DNA from 3 places in the Proteus penneri genome. Region 3 is predicted to be linked to each of the others. Evidence: predicted binding sites of a transcription regulator. Region 3 holds the regulator's gene; each other region holds the start of a gene.
What was found. The regulator PhoB, encoded in region 3, activates phosphate uptake and scavenging genes when phosphate is short. The targets are predictions, from matches to a motif close to CTGTCATAAAACTGNCNNAT.

Region 1 (11,114 bases), 180 kb from region 3:
CGTGGCAACCAAACGCGTGCAGCGCAAATGATGGGCATTAACCGCGGCACACTGCGTAAGAAACTGAAAAAATACGGCATGAACTGATCCTAGTCAGTTAGGTCTATTTTTATAAAAAGCCTTTTCTGGTTTCCAGAAAAGGCTTTTTTGTTGCCTATTTTTCACGCTTGCTCTATAACATAAATTATTAAGTTACCAAATATGGTAACATTTGATCATGTTACCAAATATAGTAACATTCTCTTTGGTATTTCAATTAAATAACTGAATAAAAGATCACTATACTCATTCTATTTCTCTCACAAAATGATAAGAGCAAGCTAATGAATAAAGACATCGTAAGTGTGATTACAGGTGATATCATAAACTCTAGAAACATCACACCTGAAAACTATGATGTTATGCTCTATACCTTGGAGCAGACGGTTCAATTACTCTCAGAACAACTACCACTTAAATATGACAGATATCGCGGTGACTCCTTCCAACTTGTTTGCTTACACGCTTGTGATGCCATTAAAGTTGCTATTGTCATTCAATTAGCATTGAAAACGTCCGAACTAGACATCTGTGCTCGTCAAAGTATTGGTATCGGTCAAATTAATTCATTACGTAATGATATTAGAACATCAACGGGTGAGGCCTTTATCTTATCGGGTGAAGGATTAGATAAGATGAAAAGTGAAATATTAACAATATCCGCATCAGATAAAGAATTTCAAAAAAACATTACTTTAGTGACTAAATACTTAGATATACAACTTAAAGAAATAACTCGAGCACAAGCGCAAGTTTTACTTAAATATATGGTTAATGAAGATAAATCTCACTATGCTATTGCTGATGAATTAAAAAAATCGAGAAGTAATATTACTAGATTATTAAACGCTAGCCACTATCAGTTAATAGATGAATATATTCAATACTTTAATTATTTAATTAACAAGGCTTATTGATATGTACAATTTCACGCTTCTTATTTCTCTTTACATTGCTCATATTATTTTTGATTTTTATTTGCAACCTAAAAGCTGGATAGAAGCGCGGAATTCACTTCACTACAAATCTAAAGAACTTTACTTTCATTCATTACTACAAGGTGGGATCACATTTATCGTTCTGATCTTAATGGTAAAAGTCAATTTCAATGCTATTTTGGTTTACAGTCTTATTATATCTATCACTCATTATTTATTCGATCTCGCAAAATCTTATACTGATAATTCTCTAAAATGGTTTATTACCGATCAAGTATTTCATGTTAGGTACACTGATTAGCTTTAGCATATCTATCTTTATAGGACTTGCTACTTCCTATTTTGTGACTCAACTCCCCATAGGAAAATAACTCATCAAACTTCTGGGCTAAATATCATTTTTCTAATGGGAATCCCTCAGGGAACGACTGGCAACGTATTCGTTTTGATAATACTCCCTCTAAAAATCCAGTCAGATTTTCTGCAATAAATTCTATCTCTGATCCTCTAGATGGAATAATAGCCATTGTCCAAAGCTCACTATTTTCTGATAAAACAACCCAAAAAAGCGTATCACCATTATCAGTAACACCAATGGGTAAAAGCCCATTACATTTTGGATATAGAACAAAAGAATAGTAATCAGGATCTTCATTGATTAATGAATCGAAATCTTCAAGTATCCACTCTTTTTGCTGAAAAAAATTAATGTACTCATTTTTGCTAAAGGGATTAAATAACGTTATAAAATCAGCTATCTGACCTGATCCATATTGGGTGATAAACGCAATATAATCGTTGGGAAAGGCATATTTGTTATCAATTAATGGCCATTTCTCTTCTTTTCCATTTTCATGTATTGCAGAAGGAATAGGTAGTTGCTGATTTAATGCCGTTAACATCACTATCTCACTTATTTGAGTTCTATTACACTGTGTAATGTATGGTATTTTAGAGTGAGTATCACTTTTATCATAATCATGCTGATAGTTATCACTCTATTACCCTAGTAAACAAACCTATATTAAAAAGAAAACAAACCATGACCACACCAGTACGTACCATTACATTTATTGATAGTGCTTATCCTAAACCGCATGCAATCAAAGAGTTTGTCTGGTCTGGTCGATTAGATAAACACGGTCAACTTTGGTTTGATCTGCACCTTAGAAGTAACAGTTACTATTTAAGTGAAGGTGAGGATTATCTTGATGATATAGATGAAGATGAATTAAATGATGAGGAAGAATATACCAGCCTTGCACACTGGCAAGCTCAAATCGTTTGGGATAATTATCACTGCTGTACACTCTCCTCAACTTATTGGTCTGACGACCAAGGTATTTTGCTCAGCACAGGAAATACACCGTTTGATTTTGATAACTTTATTAATCATCAATTTAATGTTGATATTGCCCCTCAAATCGATAGTGATACCGATGAGGATGAAGAAAGAGCAGAGGTCCCCGCTTTCAGTATTTACTTATTAGGTCATGATGCATGTAAAAATCATCAAATCACTTTCCAACGCCAATCCAATAATACTTTTAATATTGATTGGACAGGTAAAATTGCACTGACTTATGCGGGATTTGATGAATTTACTCATCAATTTATTGCAAGATTAGAAAATATTTCTTTTGATGGCTTTTATTTCCCTAAATCGTGGGATTTAGATAAAGCAACTCTGGAATTTAAAAAGGTACTTTCTCATTTTGAACATTATGAGTTTGTGTTAATTAATCCCAAAAGTCAGATTAAACAGTGGAAATTAAAATACATCTCTTAAATAGTGTGATGATTAATTAAAATACCTAATGATATTTATGTTGATATAAAATCCCTCATCTGTTTATATCAACATTGTCCATAAAGTAGGTAATATTTATTTTTATCAGGGAATGACAATGACTGCCTTACCACGAAAAAAAACATGGCAGATTGTCCTCACTATTATTCTAGTGGGGATAAACTTACGCCCCTTCTTAACTGGCCCTGGCCCTGTTATTGACAATATTATTGCCTCAACAGGAATGAGTTATAGCCAAGTCTCATTACTCACACTATTACCTATGCTTTTAATGGGAGTAGGGGCATTAGTCGTTCCTTTCTTACAGTCTTACATTCAAGTACGTAAAGGACTGTTAGTCGCAATGTTGATGCTTCTTATTGGCTCATTTTCTCGAGCTTATGTTTCTGATGGCAATCAGCTATTATTGACCGCCCTCTTCTGCGGTTTAAGTGTCGCTTATATTCAAGCGGTATTTCCTGGCATTATTAAAGGATGGTTTGGAAATCGAACGCCTATCATGATGGGACTATATTCTGCCATGTTAATGGGAGGAGGCGCACTAGGTGCTCAACTTTCCCCTATTCTTACCGCCCCTGATGGTCATTGGCAAAATGCTTTAGCATGGTTTGCACTTCCTGCTGGTTTTGCATTTGTTGCTATTCTTTTTTCTATTAAAAATAGCGCCACCTCTGCCAATAAAATATCACTCAATACCTTAATCTGGCGTCCTAGAACAGGGTTACTTATCTTAGGGTTTGGTTGTGTTAATGCAGGATATGCTTCAGTGGTAACATGGCTAGCACCTTTCTATCAATCGTTAGGAATGCCAAGCGCCCAAAGTGGCTCTCTAGTCGCTATCCTTTCCCTTTTTCAAGCTTCTGCCGCGTTGATTATTCCTTTCTTAGCGGCTAAAAATCACGACAGGCGTTTTTGGCTTACAATAACATTAATAAGCCAATTTATCGGTTTTGCCGCAATCATGACGATCCCCATGAGTTCGCCTTATCTTTGGAGTATTTTCTTAGGCTGTGGCTTAGGAGGATGTTTTTCCATGATGATGATTGTCGCGCTTGATCATATTCCAGATCCAGCGCAAGCGGGTGCTCTGTCAGCCTTAATGCAAGGTGGTGGCTTTATTATTGCCGCTTTTGGCCCATTAGTTGCTGTGCTATTACGCCAACCTGATGGAAGCTTTACTTATGCATGGGCATTTCATGCCATTTTAGTGATTATTACGATAGGATTATTTGCACGATTAAACCCTCGCCATTACGCAAAAGCCTATCCCGCCAATCATTCTATTTAATCATCATAAAAATATACACATAAAATAAGCGCCTTACTTTTTACAAATAAGGCGCTGAACAATGATAATAATCGAACACTACTTATGAAGATGATTAAGCAACGATATGTGTTCCTGTTTCACCTTTTAAGGCTGAAGCCAGTTTTTCTGGCGTTGTGATAATCACTCTTTTTCCACCCGCAGCTAAAAATGACAAACTCGCTTCGATTTTAGGAAGCATACTGCCTGGAGGAAAATGTCCCTCATGCATATATTGTGTCATTTCTGTCACAGAGGTTTCACCTAACGCTTTTTGTTCTGGCTTGCCGAAATGAATACAGACTTTTTCAACCCCTGTTGTAATAATCAGAATATCTGCATGTAATTCTTTTGCCAGTAACGTTGATGACAGATCTTTATCAATAACGGCATCAACACTTTGGTAATTACCTTGCTCATTTTTAATGACCGGAATGCCACCGCCTCCGACAGCAATAACAACATAGCCACATTCTGACAATGATTTAATTGCATTAGATTCAATTACATGCTGTGGAACAGGAGAGGCAACAACTCGACGATAACCACGACCAGCGTCTTCAACAAAATGCCATTGAGGGTTTTCTTGCTTTAATTGTGCCATCTCTTGTTCAGAGAAAAATGCACCAATAGGTTTTGTTGGGGAAACAAAGTTGGGATCGTTTTTATCTACTTCAACTTGTGTAATAAGGGTAATTGCTTGTTTATTGTGTTGAACACGAAGCTTATTGGTTAACGCTTGTTGTATTAAATAACCAATACCTCCTTGTGTATCTGCGACACAGTTGGCTAATGGTGTTAATGGTAAACCTTCTTGTACATGTGCAACTTCCGCACGGCGTAAATCAAGCCCTACTTGTGGCCCATTACCATGAGTTAAAACAATATTATACCCTTCAGCCACCATGTCACTAATATGGGCTGCAACCTCTTGTACTGCTTGTTCTTGATGAGCGATAGACTGGCTTGCATTGTCTTTAATAATACTGTTGCCTCCAATGGCAACAACAACGAGTTCTTTCATGTTTCACTCTCAATGATATTATTGGCAATTAAAGTAGAAATAACTCACCTCTACTCTTAGAGGTTGGGTTAATAAGGTCGCCATATCGCTAACCATTTTCCCCATTTTTATTTTTAATGAGATAAACATTATCGTGTTGAACAATATCTATTCATTAATTGCGCAGGATGATAGCAGAGAATGTAAATAAAACATCTATTACTCAACGTTTCTCTTAAAATACGAAAGGAAAAGGAGGAAAGGCGCCATCAAACATATCGATAACACCTTATTCAATACAGTAAGCGGGATGGTTAGTTCTTTTTCATTTTGCTACATCATAAATATCCGGTTGATAAACATCCGGCATATCGGTAATTAGCATATCAACACCCCATTGCTCAAAATCTTTCACTTCTTCAGGATTATTCGGGGTATAACAATAAATTTCATAGCCTGCCTGTTTTAACAATTGTGCTTGTTCTTGTGTAAGATACTTGTAATTACAATGCACACTAAAACCATCAATCGCTTTTAGTGTTTCTAACGCATTATCAGGGATCTCATCCCATAATTGGCCTCTGCGAATAGAAGGCAGGAATCGTTTCATAACAGTAAGTGCATGCGTATCAAAAGAAGAAAATAAAATTTGCTCATTCGGAATATCTGCACTTTTTATCATATCAGAAACCGCTAAACATAAACGCTCAACATCATCATCAGGCCATGTCTTCAACTCAATATTAAGCTTTGTTCCTGAACGCTTAATTAATTGCAATCCTTGTCTTAAAGAAGGAATTTTCTCACCTTGATAGAGTGAGCTAAACCAACTTCCTGCATCAAGACGATGCAAATCATCTAAGGTATGAAAACGCACAGCACCTTGCCCATTTGTGCAACGATTAACTGTTTTATCATGAATAAGCACAGGAACATGATCCGCGGTTAATTGCACATCCGTTTCAATCCATTCACACCCGAAATCAATTGCCATTTTAAACGCAGCCAATGTATTTTCAGGGGCTTTTCCAGAAAAACCTCGGTGAGCAGCTATCTTCATTTCTCTCTCCTTTTCATTTGTGCCGACATCATGACAACCATTTATGACAGCAATTTGACAGTCATACCATCAATATATCTTCATTTAATTGTCACCCCTTTGTCATAAACAACATTTAGGGTAATTCGCAGATTAGATTGCACCTTTAACTTTCGATTAAAAAGGAAATTCTGCATGTCGATAAAATCAATAACAGGTCTTGCTGTTGCAATGGCGTTATTTACTTCTCCTACACACGCAAAAACACAAATTGAATGGTGGCATGCAATGGGAGGTGCGCTCGGTCAAAAAGTTAATCAAATCGCCTCTGATTTTAATGCAAGCCAATCTGAATATGAGATAAAGCCTGTTTATAAAGGCACTTATGCTGAAACGATGACCAGTGCAGTAGCCTCGTTTCGTGCTAAAAACCAACCTGCTATTGTGCAAGTCTTTGAAGTCGGTACAGCCAGCATGATGGGCGCTAAAAAAGCCGTTTTCCCGGTTTATCAATTAATGGAAAAAACTAACGAGCCTTTTGATCCTAATAGTTATCTCTCTACTGTGACGGGCTATTACACCACCAGCGATGGCAAAATGATGTCACTGCCCTTTAATAGCTCAACCCCCGTGCTTTATTACAACAAGGTTCTATTTAAAAAAGCAGGTATAGAGCAACCGCCTAAAACATGGAAAGAGATGGAAGCTGTATCTCAGAAACTGCTCGATTCTGGAGTGAAATGTGGATTTACCACCACATGGCAATCATGGACTCAAATAGAAAACTTTGGGGCACGTAATAATTTACCTATTGCGACAAAAAATAATGGTTTTGATGGCTTAGATACGACGTTTCTATTTAATAAAGCCCCTTTCGTGGCTCATATTCAACAAATGGCAGATTGGTCTAAATCAGGTATTTTCAAATATGGTGGGCGCCAATCCGATTCAATGCCTCTATTTTATACTCAAGAGTGCGCCATGGTGATGGAATCATCCGCTGGTTTTGCTGGTATTAAAGAGAATATGAAAGGCATTGATATTGGTGTTAGCCAATTACCTTATGACGATACGCTGGTACAAAAACCCGCTAACACCATTATTGGAGGTGCGTCTTTATGGGTTATGTCAGGGCGTCCAGATGCGGAATATAACGGTGTGGCGAAATTCTTCACTTATCTTTCAAGCCCTGAAGTACAAGCTGATTGGCACCAAGCTACCGGTTATCTTCCTGTTACTAAAGCCGCTTACGCATTGACGCAACAACAAGGCTTTTATCAGCAAAATCCAGGGGCTGACACCGCAATATTACAAATGACAACCTCAGAACCGACTGCAAACTCTAAAGGATTACGCTTTGGTAATTTCTTACAAACACGCGAAATTGTTGATGAAGAGTTAGAAAAAGTATGGTCAGGAAAACAGAGTGCTCAAGCTGCATTGGATAATGCTGTCACACGTGGAAATGAGCAATTACGCCGCTTTGAACGTACTCAACAATAATCATTTATATTAGGCGAGCCAAGTGCTCGCCTTCTGTTTTTATCGATTTACTGGATACTGTATGGCTTCTCAATCCATTTATTTTAAACAAAAATGGTTACCTCTAGCGCTGATTTTTCCTCAACTAGCTATCACACTTATCTTTTTTATTTGGCCTGCTGGGCAAGCTTTCTTTCAGTCATTTCAATTAGAAGATGCGTTTGGCCTGAGTAGCGAGTTTGTTGGTCTCGAAAACTTTCAGCGTTTATTTAGCAATAGTTACTATTTTGACAGTTTAATCACCACATTGATTTTTAGCACCAGTGTTGTCTTTCTCTCTATGTTATCTGCACTTGTTTTGGCCGGCATTGCCGAGCAAATTTTACGAGGCAAACTGTTTTATCGCACAATTTTAATTTCACCCTATGCCATTGCGCCAGTTATCGCGGGTTTTCTTTGGTTATTTATGCTTGATCCTACGATTGGTGTATTAAGCCAATTATTAAAACAGATAGGCATTAATTGGGATCCCGTACTGAATACCCATCATGCTATGTGGATGGTGATTCTAACGGCGACATGGAAACAAGTGAGTTATAACTTTCTGTTTTTCCTCGCAGCCTTGCAATCTGTACCTAAATCACTATTAGAAGCAGCCGCTATTGATGGCAGTGGACCTATTAAACGCTTTATAACAATAAGCTTTCCGCTTATTTCACCGACCACTTTTTTCTTACTGGTCGTGAATTTTGCTTATGCCTTTTTTGATACATTCGCGATTATCCATGCCATGACACAAGGTGGCCCTGGCAGTAGTACATCAACACTGGTTTATAAGGTCTATAACGATGGTTTTGTGGGATTAGATTTAGGCTCCTCTGCTGCACAATCCGTTATTTTAATGTTTATCGTCGCGATATTAACCATTATTCAATTTCGTTATGTTGAGAAAAAGGTGGCTTACTGATGGTTGAACGCAGACCTTTATTTCACGCTTTTTGCCACTTGATCCTCATTGTTGGCATTCTTTCTGTCGCATTTCCTGTATGGATAGCGCTTGTCGCTACAACACATCAAAATACCGAATTTGCCACAGGATCGCCGCTTTGGTTCGGCACTGAAGGTTTCAGTATTTTTAAAACCCTATTGTCACAAGTGGGTACAACACAAAATAGTGCGATCTCAATTAACAGTATGTTGTTGAATTCATTAATCATGGCGTTAGTGATCACTATCGGAAAATTAATCATTTCAATTTTATCAGCCTATGCGGTTGTATTCTTTCGCTTTCCAGGCCGTATGCTTGCCTTTTGGACCATCTTTTTTACATTAATGCTGCCCGTTGAAGTTCGTATTATGCCGACATTTGAGGTTGTTACTAACCTTAATATGCTGAACTCTTATGCAGGATTAACCATTCCATTAATTGCCAGCGCTACCGCTACTTTTTTATTTCGACAATTCTTTCTTACTATTACCCCGGAGCTTATTGAAGCAGCCAAAATTGATGGCGCAGGCCCGATAAGATTCTTTTTCACCATCTTACTTCCTCTTTCACGTACCAATATAGCCGCCTTGTTTGTTATCACATTTATTTATGGCTGGAACCAATATCTTTGGCCAATGCTTATCACGACAGATACCCACTATTACACTATTGTGATGGGGATTAAACAGATGGTTGCGGTTTCCGATGGTGTTATTGAATGGAATAAAATTATGGCAACCACATTAATTGCGATGTTGCCTCCTGTCTTTATCGTCATTCTGATGCAAAGAGCCTTTGTAAAAGGCTTTATTGATACGGAGAAATAACATGACAACCGTCACTCTCACTGATTTAGAAAAGCGTTACCCAAATGGTCATCAAGCCATTTCAAAATTAAACCTTTCTATTGAGCAAGGCGAAATGGTGGTATTAGTCGGCCCTAGCGGTTGTGGTAAATCGACATTACTGCGAATGATTGCGGGATTAGAAACCATTACACAAGGTGATTTACTTATTGATAATTTGCGTGTTAATGAACACGAACCCAGTGAGCGTGATATCGCCATGGTTTTTCAAAACTACGCTCTTTATCCCCATATGTCGGTTTATAACAACATGGCATATGGCTTGCGTAATCGAAAAACACCAAAAGCAAAGATTGAAGAACTTGTCACAAATGCAGCTCAAATGCTGGAAATCAGCCATTTACTTGATAGAAAACCTAAAGAGCTATCAGGTGGGCAACGACAACGTGTGGCAATGGGCAGAGCCATTGTCCGTAAACCTAAAGTCTTTTTATTTGATGAGCCACTCTCTAATCTTGATGCAAAATTACGTGTACAAATGCGCCTTGAGATAAAAAAGCTACAACGAAAACTCTCCACAACGTCGATCTACGTTACACACGATCAAGTTGAAGCTATGACATTAGCCGATAAGTTGGTGGTGCTAAATCAAGGAAATATAGAACAAGTAGGCACACCGTTAGATATTTATGAAAGCCCAGCTTCGGTGTTTGTGGCTACCTTTATGGGTTCTCCTGCAATGAATATTTTAGAAACTTCCATTAATCATGGTGTAATTGAAGTCGCTGATGGGCACATTGCTGTTTCATCTCAGCACCTTCCTTATCAAGCGATTAAATTAGGTTTACGCCCTGAGCATTTACTCATTAGCCACCAGCATCCTATGTTCCATGTTGATGTTGAATTTATTGAAGCATTAGGTGCTGATGTTTTAATTTATGCCACAACCTGTGATAAACAAAAACAACCTGTTGTTATTCGCGCGCCGAACGATCATGGTGTGAATATTGGTCACAAAATAGGTCTTACTATTCATCCGGAAAACCTACATTTCTTTGATGAGCAAACAGGAAAACGTATTAATCGCCCTTTTATGATCATCAGTGAATTAATGGTTTCATAAGATATTGATATCGTTTTTTTCATTTTCAGTTTAATCTGAATAGCGATGTGTTGAGCATCGCTATTTATTTAAAACAAAGCAATAAATATCAAAAATATAAACTTTGTCAGAATTAAACAAATAAAAACCCGTACTAAATACCGTGTTCTTTTGATATTATTCCAAATAAATAAAAAATAACATCACTTACACTTAAAATAAGTATAATTAAATGTTTTATATAATATTTAACCAACAAAGCTTATCTTTTTAAACTTAGCCTACCAATTAATTATCTTAATTTTAAACAAGTTAAATTTATTAATCCATTTTTTACTCATGTTAAGGAAAGAAATAATAATACATTTTTGCTAAGGAAAGAAAAAAACATATATGGAGATATATTTTTTCATAAAATACCTATATTGCGCCAATAGATAAGCACTGTTATTCTTCTGCTCGAATTTGATCTGCACTTATATAAACTGCCAAGCAGAAAAGGACTTAATTAAAAAATGAAAATTAAATTACTTGCTACAGTGATGGTATCAGCAGCACTACTCTCAGGTTGTCAAAACCTCAATACCGATATGCTGACTAA
Region 2 (11,114 bases), 300 kb from region 3:
AGAGTATTCATATTTGTTGTTGTCATGGGATACCTCCTTGCAGTTAAGTGAAATGGATAAAATAATAAATCGCAGGCATAGTAACCACTTTTTTTTGCTTTAGCAATTAAAAGTTGGTGTTGTTTTTCTTTATTTTTATCAAAGAGAATAAATATAATTTATTTAATTTAAGGTTAATTTTTCTTTATTATCTATTTTAGTTAGTTATCTACTTTTAATTAATAAATCACTTTTACTGAGCTTTTTCGGCAATACTCTTCGTAATCATCCGTTAATTTTCTATCAGTAATAACAACATCAAATTGCGCTAAATCACCCATATTGGCTGTCGCTGTTTCATCAAAATAGTGATATTTGGTGAGTAAGATCTTACGAATAGATTTATCCATCGCTTTTTTCTTCATATAAAGATCGTCGATGTTATAACAAGTAACGCCAAAATCAAGATGGACACCTTCAGCTGAAATAAAGGCTTTTTTAGGATTAATGCTATCAAGATAAGAAGGTTGGGTTGGATTGAAGAATGAATCACTTTTAGGGCGGTATTCACCTCCACAGAGTAATACCGTGGCATTTTTTTTCTGGCTTAAGGCCAAAAAGACTCGATGAGAATAACAGATCCCAGTGAAATGCAGGTTATCGGGAATAAGCTCAATCAGTGTGGGAATAAATTGTCCGTTATCGAAAAAAAGAACATCGCCTTCAGAGACCATACCGGCGGCAAGATTAGGAATATGAAGTTCTTCAGTTTGATCTGGCGTAATAATATCGGATGATGTTGATAGTGAGCCTGCATGAGGTTGGGCTAATGCAACAATATAGCCACCTAATAATGACATTGGGAACGGGTTTTCAGCATCAGCGCTGAGATCGCGTCTAATCGTCATTTCAGAAACTTCAAGGATCCTTGCGGCGTCTTTAAGATGTATGCGACCTGAGCGTTTTATACATTCACTGAGGCGGCGCAAACGTTCGTGCTGTTTGGTCTCTATCACCGAAGGATCCTTGTATTATCGAATAGCGTACTCCAAAAAAAGATACGCTAAATAATTAGTAATTTGATTCAGGTGCATCTGAATCTGTTGCGATAGCGACACTTGCGCTAGCGCCGATACGTGTTGCTCCTGCTTTGATCATGTTTAATGCTGTTTGGCGATCGCGAACACCACCAGATGCTTTCACGCCAACTTCATCACCAACGGTTTTACGCATCAAAGCAACATGATGTTCTGTTGCGCCCATTGTACTGTATCCTGTCGATGTTTTCACAAAATCAACACGGATCTCACGGCACATTTCACACACTAAACGTACTTCGTCGTCAGTTAATAAGCAAGTTTCTAAAATCACTTTCAGAGTTGTATTACCACAAGCTGCTTTTACTGCTTCAATATCTTGTTTTACGAAGTCTAAACGACCGCTTTTTAACATACCGATATTGATAACCATATCGACTTCTTGCGCGCCTTGACGAATAGCTTCAGCCGCTTCAAATGCTTTTGTTGCTGTTAAACCAGCACCAAATGGGAAGTCGACAACACAACATACTTTTACATCACTGCCTTCAAGGCAAGTTCTTGCTAAAGGGATGTAAGAAGTGTTAATACACACAGAGAAGAAACCGTGTTCAATTGCTTCAGCACACAATTTCTTGATTTGTGATTCAGTTGTATCTGCAGCAAGAAGGGTATGATCGATATAATTAGCTAATGGACGCATAGTCTATTCCTTAGTAAAAAGATTGTTATTTTTCACTTATGTTAGTTTGGCAACATAGTAGAGCCGTTTTAATGAGATAACAATCACAGATGATACAAAAATAACATTATACTGTTATATATCTATCAAAATGTCACTATTTTCACATTTAGAAATTTCACATAAGAGTAAGAGGCGCTATGGATATTGCAGTGATTGGTTCAAATATGGTGGATTTGATCACCTATATAGATAGGATGCCAAAAGAGGGTGAAACCCTTGAGGCGCCGGCATTTAAAATGGGTTGTGGTGGTAAAGGCGCTAATCAAGCAGTTGCTGCTGCTAAATTAAATTCAAAAGTGATGATGTTGACAAAAGTCGGCGATGATATTTTCGCGGATAACACCATCATGAATTTAGAGTCTTATGGCATTAATACACGCTATGTTGAAAAAGTACCCGGTACAACAAGTGGTGTTGCACCTATTTTTGTGACTTCCCAATCATCAAATAGCATTTTAATTGTTAAAGGGGCTAATCAACATTTGTCGCCAGAAGATATTGATAGAGCGACAGATAGCCTGAAAAAATGCAAAATAATTGTACTGCAATTAGAAATCCCGCTTGAAACGGTCTATCACGCTATTGAGTTCGGCAATAAACACCATATTCCTGTGTTATTTAACCCAGCTCCCGCTTCAAAAGCATTAGATCTTGATATTGCTGCTCGTTGTGATTTTTTTGTTCCAAATGAAACTGAACTTGAAATATTGACCGGTATGCCAATCACTACAATGGATGAAATTCGCGAAGCCGCTTGTTCTTTACTACAAAAAGGCTTTAAGAATGTCATCGTTACGTTAGGGGAAAAAGGGGCATTATGGATGAACGGCGAAATTGAAAAGTACATTCCTGCTATTAAAGTTGATGCAATAGATACCAGTGGAGCCGGCGATGCCTTTATTGGTTGTTTTTCCCATTATTATGTTCACACTAATAATATTGAAGAAGCATTAAATAAAGCGGTGATGTTTTCAGGCTTAAGTGTTGCCGGAAAAGGCACACAATCTTCTTATCCAAGCATTGAAGAGTTTGGGCAGTTTTTAGCGCAAGCGAAGTAGTACACCTCCGCACTATTATATCTTTATATTCCACTTGTTATCTTATTTAGATGGTAAGTGGAATTGATTTAAAATCAATTGATTACTTTATTTTTATAGCCACTGTTGAATTTCTTACAAAGCAAAAAACAGGGCTTAATGTGATTCATTTCACAGCATCGTGACAAATAGTCTTGAAATACAATTTCATTGGATGTAATTTTAATTGAAATATGATTTCATAAGGTTGTGGTGATGAAAGAAGATGCATTAAGCGAATGTCTTAAAAATGAAAGCAATCAAGAAACAACACAGTTTTCTGAATTAAGTGCTTTAGAGTTGGTTACGCTAATCAATAGTGCAGATATGACGGTTGCAAATGCAGTTAAAAAAGAATTACCTGCTATTGCTAAAGCAGTAGAAAAAATAACTGAACGTTTGCAAAAAGGTGGGCGTATTTTTTATGTTGGCGCGGGAACCAGTGGCCGATTAGCTGTACTAGATAGTGCCGAATGTCCGCCAACTTTTGGTGTACCTTCTACATTAGTACAGGCAATTATTGCAGGTGGTCATGATGCAATGCTAAAAGCGGTTGAAAATATTGAAGATAGCCGAGAGGCGGCAATTGAAGAGCTTCAACGTCGTCATGTCAGTGATAAAGATGTTGTTATTGGTATTGCCGCAAGTGGTCGTACTCCCTTCACTGTCGCGGCTTTGCAATATGGTAAGAAACTAAAAGCGTTAACAATATCTATTACCACGCGTGGCAAAAGTAAGATGAGCGAGATTGCTGATCTATCTATTGCACCAGACGTAGGCGCAGAGGTGTTAACCGGCTCCACAAGAATGAAAAGTGGTACAGCTCAAAAAATGATCCTAGGGATGTTAAGCACCAGTGTAATGACTAAGCTCGGGAAAGTGCATAAAAACCTGATGGTGGATGTGATTGCGAGTAATGAAAAATTGCAACGTCGTGCTGAAGGTATTGTCAGCGAAGTGTGTGGAATTTCACATGAAAGAGCCAGAGCCTTGTTACAAATGGTTAATTATCATCCTAGAAAAGCCATTTTGATGTATGAGCTTCATCTGAGTGTGGAGAAAGTTGAGCAAATCACACAGCAATATCCTTATCGTTCGCTACAACAGCAACTTGCCCTATTTAACTAATAACAATATGAGTAAACACTCTAAACTTTAGCAGGCACGCATATGGCTAATAAAATAGAACATCTCGACACGTTAGCAATAGAAATAGAAAAACACGCTGGTGGGTTTCAAAATGTGGCAACCCTAACACATTGCATGACTCGCATTCGACTGATTTTAAAGGACAGTTCACTTTTTGATGCAGACGCTTTAAAACAAGTCGAAGGCGTTAAAGGCGTTGTATTTAATGGCGAACAGCATCAAGTGATTGTCGGAATGGGGACTGCGGCAAAAGTTTATTCCATCATGAATAAACGTATGCAAAAAAGTTCAGCAAGTAGTGAAGATAAGCCAGCGTCAACCTCAGTGAAAAAAGGCTTCTCAATCCGCCGTATGCTAAATACATTAGCGGCTATTTTTGTTCCTACCATTCCTGCTTTAATTGGCTGCGGTTTGATTATGGGGTTAATTAATATTATCCGTTTAGTCGCACCGGGCTTAGTTGAGCAGTTCCCTGAACTATTTAAATTATTCAAATTAATTGGTAGTACGGTATTTGCGTATCTCTCTATTATGATTGGGATAAATACCGCTAAAGAATTGGGCGCATCAACATCGATTGGTGCGGTCATGGCGGGATTATTAGCGATGCCAGGGCTTGCCGATATCACCTTATTTGGTGAGAAATTACAGCCAAACAGTGGCGGGATTTTTGCGGTATTAATGGTGGTTGTATTCTCTTCAAAATTAGAATTATGGTTTCGTAGCATCGTTAAAGAGAGTCTTGATCTTATCTTAACGCCGTTTGTGACGATTTTAGTCTCTTCTCTTGTGGCGATTATGATATTCCAACCTATCGGCCATTATCTTAATCAGTTATTAGCACAAGGCGTATCATTATCACTATTGAATCAAGGTGGTGGTGCGGTGGTAACTGGTGCGGCGTTAGGAGGAAGTTTCTTATTTTTACTCTTAACGGGATTACATCAAGGGTTAATTCCTATTCATACCGAAATCTTAAATACCTTTGGTTTAAATTATCTATTTCCAATTTTGGCTATGGGCGGAATGGGGCAAGTAGGCTCTTGTTTTTGGGTTTATCTACGCACTAAAAATCAACGTTTAAAGAAAACATTAATGGGCGCATTACCTGTGGGTATTTTCGGTGTCGGTGAGCCTTTATTGTTTGGTGTTTCGCTTCCACTTGGAAAACCATTTATTGCTGGATGCATTGGTGGTGCGGCTGGTGGTGCATTAATGGCATATTTCCAAGTTGGGATCATTATTCCATTTGGTACTGCTGGGTTATCATTAATTCCGTTAGTTGGTGATGGGCAAATTATTAAGTTCCTGATCGCGGTATTAGGCGCATGGATTGTCGGTTTTATTGCCAGTATGCTAATGGGATTTACAGATCCAGAGAAATAAGTCAGAAATAAAAAGGATAACAGAATGTCGACACTGACCAAAAAGCTTGAGAGTTTGCTCATTCAGGGCAGAGGCACAGAACAGCGTATCGCTCATTATCTATTAGATAATAGTGAGAATATTGCCAGTATGAATGCAGCTGAACTGGCACTTAAAGCCGGTGTAAGTAGTGCATCTGTTATCCGTTTCTCTCGTCAAATGGGATATCGTGGTTATCCTGAATTTAAAATTGATTACCTTTCAGAAGAAAAGCAACAAAAAAGCAGTGGCGATATTCTCTATGGCAATCTTGCGAAAACAGACTCAACAGAATTAATTATTTCCAAAACAGGGCATCTGTTTACTAGCGCTATTCAGGACTCATTGGCTTTGTTAGATCCCAATTGTATTGATCTGCTGGCTGAAAAAATGGTCTCAGCTAAACGCATTGTCCTGTTTGGGATTGGCGCCTCTGCCGTTGTGGCGAGTGATATTTTTCATAAGCTTATTCGCGTGAATAAAAACGCCTTATTTAGTCCAGATCTTCATGCTCAATTGGCTTATTCCGCCAATTTATCAGTTGATGATTTGGCTATTGCTGTGACTGCACGAGGCAATACGGCTGATATTAATCGGATGCTGAAATCGGCAAAAAATGAAGGTTGTTTAACAGTAGCATTAACGCGTTTTGGACAAGATGAAGCAACTCGATTATCAGATTATACATTGCCTTATTTTTATGACGAACAACACTCTCAATTAGGAGTGATCACGCCACAAGTTTTACAAATGGTGGCTTTTGATGTGCTGTTTTTTAAATATATGACATTAGCGAATGAGTCGGCAGAAAAAGCCTTATTAAAAGGGCGAGAAGCTGTTATACAAGGAAATCAATAATGTTACTTATCACCACATTAGCGGTAGGTGCAGCTATTGGTTTAATTATTAGCACAACGGGCGTGGGTGGCGGTGTTATTGTTTTACCTGTATTGACCTATTTTTTTGGTATGAATGCATTAATGGCAGTTGCAACAGCCAATTTATTGTCTATGTTGATGAAAGTCACTTCGTCTTATATGCATTTTCGCCTTGGCAATATTCCTTTTAAAAGAGCAATGATTGTATTAGGAATAATGCTACCAAGTACTTTTTTGGCTAGTGTTTTGGTTAATTATTTAGGTTCATTAGAGCAGTATCAGCAACAAGTCGAGTGGGGAATTAATGCGCTTGTGGTGGCTGCGATTATTTTTTCTTTATTTCTTTTTGTACAGAGAATGTTTTTCTCATTACCTCCCGTTGTGGTTGAAAATACAAAACTAGCGCCTTTAAATATTAAAGCACTATTACTTCCAGCGATTGCCGCAGGTGTTGTTTTAGGGGCAACGGGGGTAGGTGGTGGTGTCGTTGTGTTACCGTTATTGCTACGTTATGCGAACCTTTCTATTAAACAAGCTATCGGTACTTCTATCTTTACGACAACATTGTTATCAGGATCTTCAGCATTAGCTTACATGCAAGATGGGCATACGGATATTCATTTGGCACTTTTGTTATTCTTAGGTTCGCTAATCTCTATTCCACTGTCTAAGTGGCTGTTGATCAGAATGCCTGACAGGATATTTCAGTATGCGACTTTAATTTTAATTATTTGTAGTGCTGTGATGATGCTGGCTAAATTATTTTAATGTTAAAATAAATCAATAATATTAACATTTAGAAAATATAATAAATAATAACCAAATAAAGTCTAATTGTTTTTCTTGGTTTATTTTATATTATCTTACTAATTTAATTGAGATAGTCTCCTTATATAAATTTAATTTTTTTGTAATATATGTGTGTTAATGGAATGTTTGATGTATTATTTGTTTTTAATAAGATATGATTTTAGTTATAAATAGATAATTGAGATGATAATCACATTAATGTTAATTCCTATATGTTTCACTGTAATCCTCATTTAATACCTATAAGTGAAGGTACTAGTATTATGGAAAATAATAATAGGAAAACACCTCATATTAGACGTATTGCCCACATTATGATGTATAAACAACGTCAATGCTTCCATTTCTCCGTTTTTAACGGATAAACCCTCTCTATTTTCTAGAAATATAAAGCATACTTCTTAATAACCTAGGTTATTGAGATGGGTTTTCTATTTTTTTAAATAACAAACTATTTTTTAACTCTATTATTATCAAAATAATTAGGAGATAAGATTATTATGTCTATTAATATTAAAGGTAGAAGTTTTTTAAAATTACTCGATTTTTCATCTGCTGAAATTCAATATTTATTAAAGCTTTCTAAACATTTTAAATCATTAAAAATGGCTGGTATTCCTCACCGTTCTTTGGAAGGTAAAAATATCGTTTTATTATTTGAAAAAACCTCAACACGGACACGCTGCGCTTTTGAAGTAGCGGGTTATGATTTAGGAATGGGGGTGACTTACCTTGATCCTGGCTCATCACAAATGGGGAAAAAAGAGTCTATTGAAGATACAGCGCGTGTGTTAGGGCGTTTCTATGATGGTATTGAATATCGTGGTTTTGATCAGTCATTAGTTGAAGAGCTGGCGGCGAAATCAGGAGTACCAGTATGGAATGGTCTTACCGATAAATTCCATCCAACTCAGATGTTAGCAGACATGCTGACCGTTGAAGAAAACTTTGGTCATTTAAAAGGGCTTAAGTTGACTTTCTTTGGTGATGCTCGCAATAACGTTGCTAACTCTTTAATGGTAGTTTGTGCGAAATTAGGCTTACATTTTACAGCGTGTGGCCCAGCATCTTTAATGCCAGAAGAGCAACTTGTGAAAGAGTGTCGTGCAATCGCGGCAGAAAATGAAGGTTCTATCACGTTAACCGAAGATATTGAAAAAGGGGCAAAAGACGCTGATGTTCTCTATACCGATATTTGGGTTTCAATGGGTGAGCCAGATAGTGTTTGGGATGAACGCATTCGCTTACTGAAAGCTTATCAAGTAAATAGCTCTATGATGAAAATGGCTAATCCTCATGCGATTTTCTTACACTGTTTACCTTCATTCCACGATCGTTTAACCATTATTGGCGAAGATATTTATCAAAAATTTGGCTTGAGTGAAATGGAAGTGGCTGATGATGTTTTTGAGTCTCGCCAATCAAAAGTTTTCGATCAAGCTGAAAACCGTATGCATACCATTAAAGCCGTTATGTTCGCTACTTTGAGCTAAAGCAAGGAGTTAACAATGCCTAAAAAGGTATTTATTGCTTTAGGGGGAAATGCATTAGGAAATACGCCACTAGAGCAAAAGCAGATAGTACGAAAAACCGCAAAGCCCATTGTGGATTTGGTTGAGAAAGGCTATCAAGTCATTATTGGTCATGGAAATGGCCCACAAGTTGGGATGATCAATTTAGCTATGGATTATGCATCACAACAGAACATTGGCACACCGTATATGCCATTTGCTGAATGTGGTGCTATGAGTCAAGGCTATATTGGCTATCATCTACAACAGGCTATTAATGACGAATTATGTACGAGAAATCTCAATAAAAATCATGGTTGTGCCACTATTGTGACTCAAGTGGTTGTTGATAAAAACGATCCCGCTTTTTTATCGCCAACAAAACCTATAGGGGCGTTTTATACTCAACAACAAGCTGAGGCGATTCAAAAAGAACATGGTTTTCACTTTATGGAAGATGCGGGGCGTGGATATCGTCGTGTTATTCCATCACCCAAGCCGTTAGAAATTGTAGAATCACCAATTATTAAACAGTTAGTTGAACATAATATCGTCGTGATTACTGTTGGTGGCGGTGGTATTCCTGTTATTCGAAAAGGGGATTTATTAGAAGGTATTGATGCTGTTATTGATAAAGATAACTCTAGCTCAAAATTAGCTGTAGAATTAAAAGCGGATATTTTATTAATATTAACGGCTGTTGATAAAGTTGCTATTAATTTTAATAAACCAGAACAAATAAATTTAGATAAATTAACACTTTCTAAAGCTCAGGAATATATTTCTCAAGGACAATTTGCTAAAGGAAGTATGTTACCTAAAGTGGAGGCCTGCCTTAATTTTTTAAAAGAAAGTGAAAAAGGTGTACAAGCGATTATTACTTCTTTAGAGAATGCATTATCTGCTTTAGAAGGAAAAACAGGTACAACAATTATTTCTGATTAATATCATACTTATTATTATTTTAAATTTAATTCTAATAATAGACTCTGCCAAATAGATATTATTTCTATTGGCAGAGTAGCCTCTCATTTAAGTCGAGGACGCTTATGAAACTTAAAAAGTTTGCGTTTCCGACCGCATTTACTATTTTATTTGCCATTACAGTAATTGTGGTTGGCTTAACGTGGATAATTCCAGCTGGCGAATATCAACGATTAAGTTATAACTCAGCAGAGCCATCATTAGTGGTTGCAAAAATAGATGGTTCTCATGAAGTGTTACCAGCAACTCAGGCGACATTGAATGATTTAAATGTCTCTATTGAGATTAATAAATTTACCGATGGGACAATTAAAAAACCGATAGCAATACCTGGAACCTATGAACGTGTAGCACAGCAACCTAAAGGAATAATGGATATTACCGAAAGTATGGTGAAAGGGACGATAGAGGGGGCAGATGTTATTGTTTTCATTCTTGTCTTGGGGGGACTGATCGGGGTTGTTAATCAAACCGGTGCATTCAATGCGGGCTTAACAGCACTCGCGAATCGAACCAAAGGTAAAGAGTTTTTAGTCGTGTTTGGGGTCACGATTATATTATCCATAGGCGGGACAAGTTGTGGGATTGAAGAAGAAGCGGTTGCTTTCTATCCCATATTAGTACCGATATTCTTAATCTTGGGTTATGACGCTATTGTGTGTGTTGGGGCTATTTTCCTTGCTTCTTCAATGGGGGCAGGGTTCTCGACGGTAAATCCTTTCTCAGTTGTTATTGCATCAAATGCTTCGGGGATCAGTTTTATTGAAGGGATCGGATTTCGTACTATTGGGTTGGTGATTGGTACGTTGGGGGTTTTGGTTTATTTATATTGGTATTGCAAGAAGATCAAAAAAGATCCAACTTTCTCTTACAACTATGAAAATGCCGAAAGTTTTAAACAGCGCTTTTTGAGTAATTACGATCCTAATGAGATATTAGAATTTTCGTGGCGTCGTAAAGTGATCCTCTGTTTATTTGTTGCTGCTTTTCCTATTATGGTTTGGGGTGTTATGGACATGGGCTGGTGGTTTCCACAAATGGCGGCTCTTTTCCTTGCTATCGCAATCATCATAATTTTCCTATCGGGATTAAAAGAAAAAACAGCCATTGATGGATTTATTCACGGGGCATCTGAATTAGTTGGTGTTTCATTAATTATTGGTTTAGCGCGCGGCGTTAACCTTGTGATGGAACAAGGTAAGATTGCTGATACTATTCTTGAATTTATGTCTCATATGGTTGCAGGAATGCCACCGAGCCTATTCTTATTAGCACAACTCGTTGTCTTTATTTGTTTAGGTTTTATTGTTCCTTCCTCTTCAGGCCTTGCGGTTTTGGCGATGCCAATTATGGCACCATTAGCCGATGCAGTCGGTGTTCCTCGTTATATGGTGGTATCAGCATATAACTGGGGACAATATATTATGTTGTTCTTAGCGCCTACTGGATTGGTGTTAGCGACTTTGCAAATGTTAGATATCTCCTATAACAAATGGCTTAAATTTATTATGCCGATGGTGATATTTATGTTTGTCCTTTCG
Region 3 (8,887 bases):
AATCAGTAAATGCGTTAGACATGGTTGTCTCCTTGATAAATTTGAGCGCTTAAAGCGTGTTTTAGCTTGAGCTAATCTATGGACACACTATAGGGCTTAGTAGTGACTTATTGATAGATAAAAAATTTAATCAGTTACGTCAAAATATTCGACCTAGTTTTTAACTAATTGATTTATATTCTATTTATCTGCATATCTAAACTCAGGATCAAGTTGGCTAATACCTAACCCTCCGGCTTTCTTCACTTTAATTTGTACCGGAATACGTTCTTTCATGGCTTCTACATGACTAATTACGCCAATAATTTTGCCGGATGCATTAAGGCTATCAAGCGCATCTAATGCAATATCTAAGGTATCAGGATCTAATGTGCCAAAGCCTTCATCTAAAAAGAGTGATTCGATTTGAGTTTTGTTACTGACCAAATCCGAAAGTGCTAAGGCGAGTGATAAACTGACTAAGAAACTTTCGCCACCAGAGAGAGTACGTGTATCTCGTAGAGCATCTGCTTGCCATGTGTCTGCAATTTGTAGTTCAAGGCTTGCAGGTGTTTTGCGTTGCAAGAAGTAACGCCCATGAAGCTTTTCTAAACGACGGTTAGCCAAATAAATGAGATGATCAAGCGTTAAGCCTTGGGCAAAACGGCTAAATTTATCTCCTGATGCAGATCCCACTAATTCGTTTAAATAACTCCAGTCATCAAATTGAGCTTGCTGTTTAGCAATATGAGTCAGTAGGCTTTGTTGCTCTTTACGTTTTTCCTCGTCAGCTCGTAGTTGCTCTTGAATACGAAACTTCGTTTCTTGTAATTGAATAAGTTGTGTTTCTAACAGTAATAACTGAGCGGTAATTTGTTCAAAATTTTGTTGTGTTATCAAGATTGGTTGTTGTGATAAGTGTTGTTGATAGGCATTTTCTTGTGCATCTAAACGCGTTTTTTCTTGCAACAGTTTATCAAGGCGTTGTTTTTGTTGCTCTTGTAAACGGTGTCTTTCCTCGGCGGATAACAGAGAGGTTAGAAATGCATTTTCGTCAGCAAACGGGCTATTTTTTAACGCATATTGATATTGTTCAATAATGTCTTGTGAACACGTTTGTAACCGTTGTAACGATTTTTCATTTTCCTGATATTGACCAATAAGCTGATTTAAACGGATTTCGAGTCGGTTTTTTTCTTCACTATATTGCTCAATTTGTTTTTGTAACGATAGACTCCGTTTATCCAACTCATTACGTGCATCTTCGGTGGTTTGTGTCCCGAATAAAGCTTGGCGCTGTGCTTTTAGCTGCGCTTGTTGCTGGTGTAATTGTTGTAAATGGACTAAAACAGCATCAAGTTCTTTTTGAATTTCAGATAAATAGCGTTTTCTCTCTTCCTGCGTTGATAGCAATTCGCGGATGGTTTGTTGTAATTCGTGATGTGTTTTTAAGATTGATTGATATTGTTGGCTCTCTTCTTTACGTGAAGTAAGCCATTGAATTTTATCTTCAAATTCCTTTAATTCATAACCTTGCTGTTTAACAAGGGATTGAAGATCCTGCGCTAACTGAGTTTGTTGCTGAAGATATTGCGCTGTTTGTTGTTGTTTATTGGAAACTTCTTTCTGTTGCTGAGCAAATTCATTTTGTTGATGAAGAACAGTTTGCTGTTGTTGATTAAATTGCTCTTTGTTATCAGATAATAGTTTGTATTCTTGCTGAATTTTGGTTTCTAATGCTTGGTAATTTACTCGTTTTTGCGTCAGTAAATTATCCTCTTGCTTAAGTTCTGAATCTAATTGAGTTAGAACGGTTTCTTCGCAGCCGACATCCGGTAATGCATAAGTTTGCGCTACATCACGCCATTGTTGTGTTAATGACGTAATATCTTGTGTGAGTTGCTTAAGTTCGTGACATAACTTTTCGTTTTGAGCTTGATAGTTAGCACACTGTGTTTTTTGTTCTACTAACTCTATTGTTAATGCATGAACTTGTTGCGTTAAAATATCTAACCGTGTTTTTGTTTCATCTGGTTTAATTTCTTTATATTTTTCAACATAAGGATGTTCAGTTGAACCACAAACAGGACATGGGGTGTCTTTAACTAAGCGTTGTCTCTCTTCTTCATATTCCGCTAATTTTCGTATTAAAAGATAATTATCATTTAAATCTTTATGATGTTGCTGTTTTTCTTTTAAAACGATGCTATTTTTACTGATATTTTCAGTGAGCATAGCTATTTTTTGCAGGTTTTCTGAATAACTTTTTTGCTGCTGATGTTCAGCTTTTATAGCACGCTCTAATTGAGCTTGTAATCCCATCAGTTTAGCAAGGGCATTTCTTTGTTGTGATATTTGCTGTAAACGAGGAGGGATATCTGTAATTGCATCAGCCTTATTTTGTTGCTCAAGTTGTGTTTGCAACGCCTTTAATTGCTGTTGCTGTAAATTAAGGCTGTGCTGTTGTTGCTCTAGTGCTTTAGTTGCTTTTTCTAAGGCGAGTTTGAGAGTGTGTTCTTTTTCTTGCTCTGTTTTTTCACTCTTTTTGCTAATAAGATATTTTTCTGTGACTTCATCATATTGCTCAAAATAGCGTTGCCATAAAGGTAGATTTTCAGCAAGTTGAGCATAAGCCGTATGTTGGCTTAAATAATTATTTAATTCACTGGCTTGTTTTTGTGATGTTGTTAATTGGTGTGCTGTTGATTGAATTTTTTCCAGATATTCTGATTGTGTTTTTTCGAGTGCACTTTTTTGTTGTGTTTTTGCTGAAATATCTTGTTCTAGCAAGGCTAATTGATTATCTAATGGTGCCACTTTTTCACGAATAAGTTGTAATATTTGCTGTTTCTTCTCATCGTGTTGTTTAAATGTGTTACGTGCTTCGATTAAATGCTGATTAATTGGTTGGCTTTGTTGTTCAATAAGCTGTTTTTCTGCTTTTAGTGCTGAGAGTTGTGACGCAATATAGGCTTGTTCTTTTAATAGGCGATTTTTTTCATCATAAATTGGACGAATTTTTTCTGCAGGTTCGCTATTTTCAAGACGTTGAATATCGGGTTTGGCAGCAACTAATGCTTCTTGTGCTAAGTTAACCTCGGTTTGCGCTAGCGCTTTATTTTTATTGAGTTCAATTTCTTTTTCTTGCCACTGTTTTGCTACTTGATATTCCTGCTGTTCTTTTTGTAAGAGGCTCTCTTTGGCAAAAAGATTAGTCTGTTCAGTTAATAAAGCTTGGCGAGCATTTTCATCTAATAACGCCATCATTTCAGCTTTCTGTTTTAGTGTTTTTAATGCTTGTTCTTCTTCACGCCAATGTTTAAATATAGATTGGGATATATGGCGATAAATATCTGTACCAGTGAGTTCTTCGAGTAACTCTGCGCGAGATTTATCATCTGCATTTAAAAAAGCCGCAAATTGCCCTTGAGAAAGCAACATTGATTTAGTGAAACGATCAAAATCAAGCCCCGTAATACTGATGATCATCTCTTTTACTTGGCTTATTTTGCTTGCCAATATTTTGTCTTCATCTCCTGCTATATTTATTTTAACAAGTTCGGCTTGTGGTGCTTGAAGATTGCCATCTTCTTTATAATTAGCACGGCGTTGTTCCCAAAATGCACGATAAGCCACACCTTTGACTTCAAATTCAACTTCTGCCAAACATTCTGCAGTATGGCGTGTCATTAACTCATTTTGTGATTGTGTCACTTTATCTAATCGTGGGGTTCTATGATAAAGCGCTAAACTAATGGCATCTAACAGGGTAGTTTTTCCCGCACCAGTAGGGCCTGTAATCGCAAATAATCCGTTGCTAACAAAAGGCTCTTGGTTAAAGTTAATTTTCCATTCACCTTTTAAGGAATTAATATTTTTAAAGCGCAGACTTAAGATTTTCATTTTGCTTCGTTATCCTCTCGTTCTGCCATTTCAACTGCTTGTTTAAACAATGTGGTTAATCGCGTTTTAGTTTCTTCTGAATCAAACTCATGTTGTTCTAAACGTCTTTCAAAAACATCATAAACGGTTAATTCTGTCAGTGTTTCTTTTTCATTTTGAGTGAGCACTTGGCGTTGTTTTCTCGATCTTCTTAATAAAACCACATCAAAAAGTGGGTCGTTAGTGAGCTCTTGAATTCGAGCTTGTATATCACTGAGATAATCTTGAGTTGAGACTTCGATATCCAACCAAATAGTGGTGTCTAATTCATCGTATTGTTTTTTTAGATCCTCAAGTTGTATCGCTATCTCTTTTAATGAACCACTTATAGTGCGTAGTAATTGAAACTCAGGAATAGGTAATAGTGTGAGGTTAGTTAATTTATCTTGTTCAAAATCGATAAGACAGACACTTTTTTGTTGCCCACTTTCATCAAAACTTAAAGGAATTGGAGAGCCACTGTAACGAATATGCCCTGATTTATTCACCACTTGAGGGCGATGAATATGGCCAAGAGCGATATAGTCAAATTCAGGGAATAGGGTTGCAGAAAAAGCTTCTAAAGTACCAATATAAATTTCTCGTACGGAATCGCTCACGCTTGCACCAATGGTTGTCAGGTGACCTGTCGCAATAATAGGGATTTTGGCGTTCAATTGTTCACGTAAATCGAGAGCTGCTTGATATTGAACTTGATAATAATCAGCAATCGCTTCTTTTAGCGCGTTTTGTTTTTCAGCACCGGATTGCCCACTTCGGCTCGTTATCATATCTCTAGGGCGTAGATAAGGGATCGCACAAAGTAATGCGCCTGGCATGTTATCTTTTTGACGAAGAATGATCGGGGCTTGTGGTGTTTCAGCATGAACATTGGCAATAACTGTCGTATTTAAACATGCCAATAGTGATTTTGATTCATTGAGTGTCGCGACAGAGTCGTGATTACCCCCTAGAATAACAAGCTGACATTGTGTATCTCGAATAGCAACAACAAAACGATTATACAGCTCTCTGGCATAACTTGGTGGGGAGCCTGTATCAAATATGTCACCAGCAACAATTAGAGCATCAACTTGATGAACTTTGATTTGTACTAATAACCAATCGAGAAATTGTTGATGTTCTTGTGCGCGGGTTTTAGTAAAAAAATATTGTCCTAAATGCCAGTCTGATGTGTGAATAATCCGCATTGCTATCCCTCTTTTTTATTTGATGAAGAGTATAGCGCACCTTGCTTTTTTAGTGAAAACTCAACAATAAGCCTTCTTTTCGAGTGATATTTCACCAAAAAATGGTTTATTTACCTTAACAACGGGGATCTATTTCAGTAATGTTAAGGTTAGTCATAAATCTGTCATAAAAGTGCATCATAATCATTTTGACCCTCTATACTCGTCATCCTTCAAGTTGCAGGGGTGTTGGCTACGCTCAGCTACCCGAATCATATACATGAGTATGCTCATCGGGATATCTTTGCTTGCCACCTACCTGCAACTCGAATGATTTAGAGTATATATATACATTACACAGGATAGAGTATGGCAAGGCGTATTCTTGTTGTTGAAGATGAAACCGCAATTCGAGAGATGATCTGTTTTGTTTTGGAACAAAATGGTTTTCAACCGATTGAAGCAGAAGACTATGATTCTGCATTGAGCTTTCTTATTGATCCTTACCCTGATCTGGTTTTATTAGATTGGATGATCCCCGGAGGATCTGGTTTGCAGATAATAAAACAGATGAAACGGGAAAGTAACACCCGCGATATTCCAATTATTATGCTAACGGCAAAAGGGGAAGAAGAAGATAAAGTCCAAGGCTTAGAAACGGGCGCTGATGATTATGTTATCAAACCCTTTTCACCTAAAGAGCTTGTCGCCCGTGTGAAGGCAATTTTACGGCGTTTATCCCCGATGTCTGCGGAAGATGTCATAGAATTCAATGGATTATCACTTGATCCAGTTTCTCATCGAGTAACGAGTCAAGACAAACCGATTGATATGGGGCCCACCGAATTTAAACTCCTGCACTTTTTTATGACACATCCCGAACGTGTATACAGTAGAGAACAACTGCTAAACTACGTTTGGGGAACGAATGTTTATGTCGAAGACCGTACTGTTGATGTGCATATTCGTCGTTTACGTAAGGCCATTGAAGAAGATGGTCATGACAGAATGATACAGACAGTACGTGGAACGGGATATCGTTTTTCAGCCCGTTTCTAAGTCAATATGGGAGTAATCGTCTGGTGTTAGAACGACTATCATGGAAAGCCCTCGTTTGGGGGCTATGTCTATTTTGTTTGCCTGCCTTTATATTATCGCTTTTTATCGGGCATCTTTCTTGGTTGCTGGTGGCATCACTTCTTAGCGCTTTGGTTTGGCATGCTTATAATTTGATGAAATTATCTAAATGGTTATGGCTCGATCGCTCAGTCTTACCCCCAGAAGGCAGAGGCGGGTGGGAGCCTATTTTTTATGGTATTCGACAGACCCAACAACGTAATCGTAAACGACGCAGAGAATTAGGCGACTTAATTAAACGTTTTAGAAGTGGGGCTGAAAGCTTACCTGATGCTGTTGTGATGATGACAAATGAAGGGAATATTTTTTGGTGTAATAGTCTTGCTCAACATTTATTAGGTTTTCGCTGGCCTGAAGATAATGGGCAAAATATTTTTAACTTATTACGTTATCCTGATTTTTTGCACTACTTTACTGCTGGTGATTTTAGTCGTCCCTTAACCATTTCATTAAATAGTGGTTCTATTGTTGAGTTCCGTGTGATGCCATATAGCGAAGATCAACGTTTGATGGTGGCTCGTGATGTGACAGAAAAAAATAAACTAGAAAACTCACGACGTGATTTTTTTGCGAATGTCAGTCATGAGTTAAGAACACCACTAACCGTTATTCAAGGCTATCTTGAAATGATGGAAGAAAATAGTGTAGCAAAACCCGCAGAGCATAAGGCGATAGTCACAATGCAAGAGCAAGCTAAACGTATGGATACGCTTGTTCAGCAACTTTTACAGCTTTCTCGTATCGAATCTGCTCCGCATATTGATTTAAACAAGATTGTTGATATTCCTGCCATTTTGGCGTTATTACAACAAGAAGCGAACTCATTAAGCCAAGGTCAGCATCAGATTGTTTTTGATGTTGATGATCAGTGGGCTGTTCGTGGTAATGAAGAGCAACTGCGTAGTGCGGTTTCTAACTTAGTGTATAACGCCATTAATCACACTGAAGAAGGAACAACAATCAAAGTTAATTGGAAGAAAATCCCCCAAGGTATGTTATTTAGCGTTTCAGATAATGGGGCGGGGATCAGTGCTGAGCACTTAACGCGTTTGACAGAACGTTTTTATCGCGTTGATAAAGCTCGCTCTCGTCATTCTGGTGGTACTGGGTTAGGTTTGGCCATTGTGAAAAAATCGTTGCTCCATCATCACTCTCAATTGAATATTGAAAGTAAAGTGGGTGTTGGGAGTACATTCTCTTTTATCCTTCCTCAAACATTGCTTAGCGCAAAAGAAACACACTAGCAGTACGTCTTTTTTAAAACCTTTATCATTTGTATTCAATCAGTGATAAAGGTTTTTTGTTCCTTTTTTAATATCAATAAAAACTAATATCGTAGCGTTAAATTTTAATATTATTAATTAATATTAACTTTAAATGATGTCAGTACTTAATATTATTGGTGATAAAATGCACAAATCATATCATGCATATTCGATAATATATGACAGTTATAACTAGCGCTGAAAAATAGTTTAGATGATTATTCTGGTTTTTGGATTGGCTATTGCCTTTTTTCATTATAAAAGTTTTACTTGTGACCAGTTATCGGCAATTTTTTCTATTTAGTACTTAATTGCTCTACATGAAATGATTATACATGGATATTATCCTGAATAATGATGGTATGAGCCTAAATAGATATTGTTGATTTTATGTTGCGCCATCTTGGCGCTATTTAACAATCATTGTAACTACATATTAACAAAACTTATGGCACATAGATTAACTTCCAGAGATATTCTGGCATTAGGGTTTATGACCTTTGCCCTTTTTGTCGGTGCTGGTAACATTATTTTTCCTCCTATGGTGGGGTTACAATCCGGTGAGTTTGTTTGGACAGCTGCAATCGGCTTTCTTATTACTGGTGTTGGTTTACCTGTATTAACCATCGTTGCATTAGCTAAAGTTGGTGGCGGCATTGAAGCATTAAGTACACCTATTGGTAAATCAATGGGGCTATTATTAGCAATTGTTGCTTATCTTGCTGTTGGACCTCTTTTCGCAACACCACGTACTGCGACTGTCTCTTTTAAAGTGGGTATTGCTCCTTTAGTGGGTGATACTGAAATGTCATTGCTGATTTATAGTATTGTCTATTTTTTAATTGTTATCGGTATTTCGCTTTATCCGGGGAAATTACTAGATAGCGTCGGTCATATTTTGGCACCGATTAAAATTTTGGCATTGGCGGTATTAGGTGTTGCAGCGATATTTTGGCCTGCGGGTGGTGCTATTCCTGCTACTGAAGCTTATCGAGATATGGCATTAACTCAAGGCTTTATTAACGGTTACCTCACCATGGATACATTGGGGGCTATGGTTTTTGGTATCGTGATTGTTAATGCGGCTCGCTCTCGAGGTATTGATAATTCATCACTGTTGACGCGTTACACTATGTGGGCGGGAATTATTGCGGGTGTATTGTTAACTGCGATCTATTTGAGTCTATTTAAATTAGGCTCTAGCAGTGGCAGCATTATTCCGGGTGCCCAAGATGGCGCTGATATTTTACATGCCTATGTTCAGTACACTTTCGGTAACTTTGGTAGCTTCTTCTTAGCTGTCTTGATCTTCTTAGCCTGTATGGTGACAGCGGTTGGTTTAACGTGCGCATGCGCAGAGTTCTTTAGTCGCTATTTGCCTATCTCTTATCGTAC

Region 1: the regulator PhoB is predicted to act here: its motif matches at 6,198-6,217, upstream of ugpB (sn-glycerol-3-phosphate ABC transporter substrate-binding protein UgpB).
Region 2: the regulator PhoB is predicted to act here: its motif matches at 1,831-1,850, upstream of rbsK (ribokinase).

Annotation. Positions count from the first base shown of each region.
Region 1 is NZ_CP059690.1:60,270-71,383, reverse strand. It holds gene fis (DNA-binding transcriptional regulator Fis) at 1-87, shown strand, start outside; gene H1225_RS00325 (hypothetical protein) at 324-956, shown strand; gene H1225_RS18365 (DUF3307 domain-containing protein) at 958-1,278, shown strand; gene H1225_RS00320 (SMI1/KNR4 family protein) at 1,373-1,879, opposite strand; gene H1225_RS00315 (hypothetical protein) at 2,020-2,766, shown strand; gene H1225_RS00310 (cyanate transporter) at 2,885-4,075, shown strand; gene H1225_RS00305 (carbamate kinase family protein) at 4,170-5,117, opposite strand; gene H1225_RS00300 (glycerophosphodiester phosphodiesterase family protein) at 5,422-6,156, opposite strand; gene ugpB (sn-glycerol-3-phosphate ABC transporter substrate-binding protein UgpB) at 6,331-7,638, shown strand; gene ugpA (sn-glycerol-3-phosphate ABC transporter permease UgpA) at 7,700-8,584, shown strand; gene ugpE (sn-glycerol-3-phosphate ABC transporter permease UgpE) at 8,584-9,432, shown strand; gene H1225_RS00280 (sn-glycerol-3-phosphate import ATP-binding protein UgpC) at 9,434-10,534, shown strand; gene loiP (metalloprotease LoiP) at 11,029-11,114, shown strand, end outside.
Region 2 is NZ_CP059690.1:3,920,786-3,931,899, forward strand. It holds gene deoR (DNA-binding transcriptional repressor DeoR) at 219-995, opposite strand; gene deoC (deoxyribose-phosphate aldolase) at 1,051-1,719, opposite strand; gene rbsK (ribokinase) at 1,899-2,819, shown strand; gene murQ (N-acetylmuramic acid 6-phosphate etherase) at 3,054-3,965, shown strand; gene H1225_RS17810 (PTS transporter subunit EIIC) at 4,008-5,372, shown strand; gene H1225_RS17815 (MurR/RpiR family transcriptional regulator) at 5,397-6,248, shown strand; gene H1225_RS17820 (sulfite exporter TauE/SafE family protein) at 6,248-7,036, shown strand; gene speFL (leader peptide SpeFL) at 7,342-7,443, shown strand; gene argF (ornithine carbamoyltransferase) at 7,579-8,571, shown strand; gene arcC (carbamate kinase) at 8,587-9,534, shown strand; gene H1225_RS17835 (YfcC family protein) at 9,639-11,114, shown strand, end outside.
Region 3 is NZ_CP059690.1:244,211-253,097, forward strand. It holds gene H1225_RS01050 (nitroreductase family protein) at 1-22, opposite strand, end outside; gene H1225_RS01055 (AAA family ATPase) at 181-3,882, opposite strand; gene sbcD (exonuclease subunit SbcD) at 3,879-5,111, opposite strand; gene phoB (phosphate regulon transcriptional regulator PhoB) at 5,460-6,149, shown strand; gene phoR (phosphate regulon sensor histidine kinase PhoR) at 6,173-7,471, shown strand; gene brnQ (branched-chain amino acid transport system II carrier protein) at 7,941-8,887, shown strand, end outside.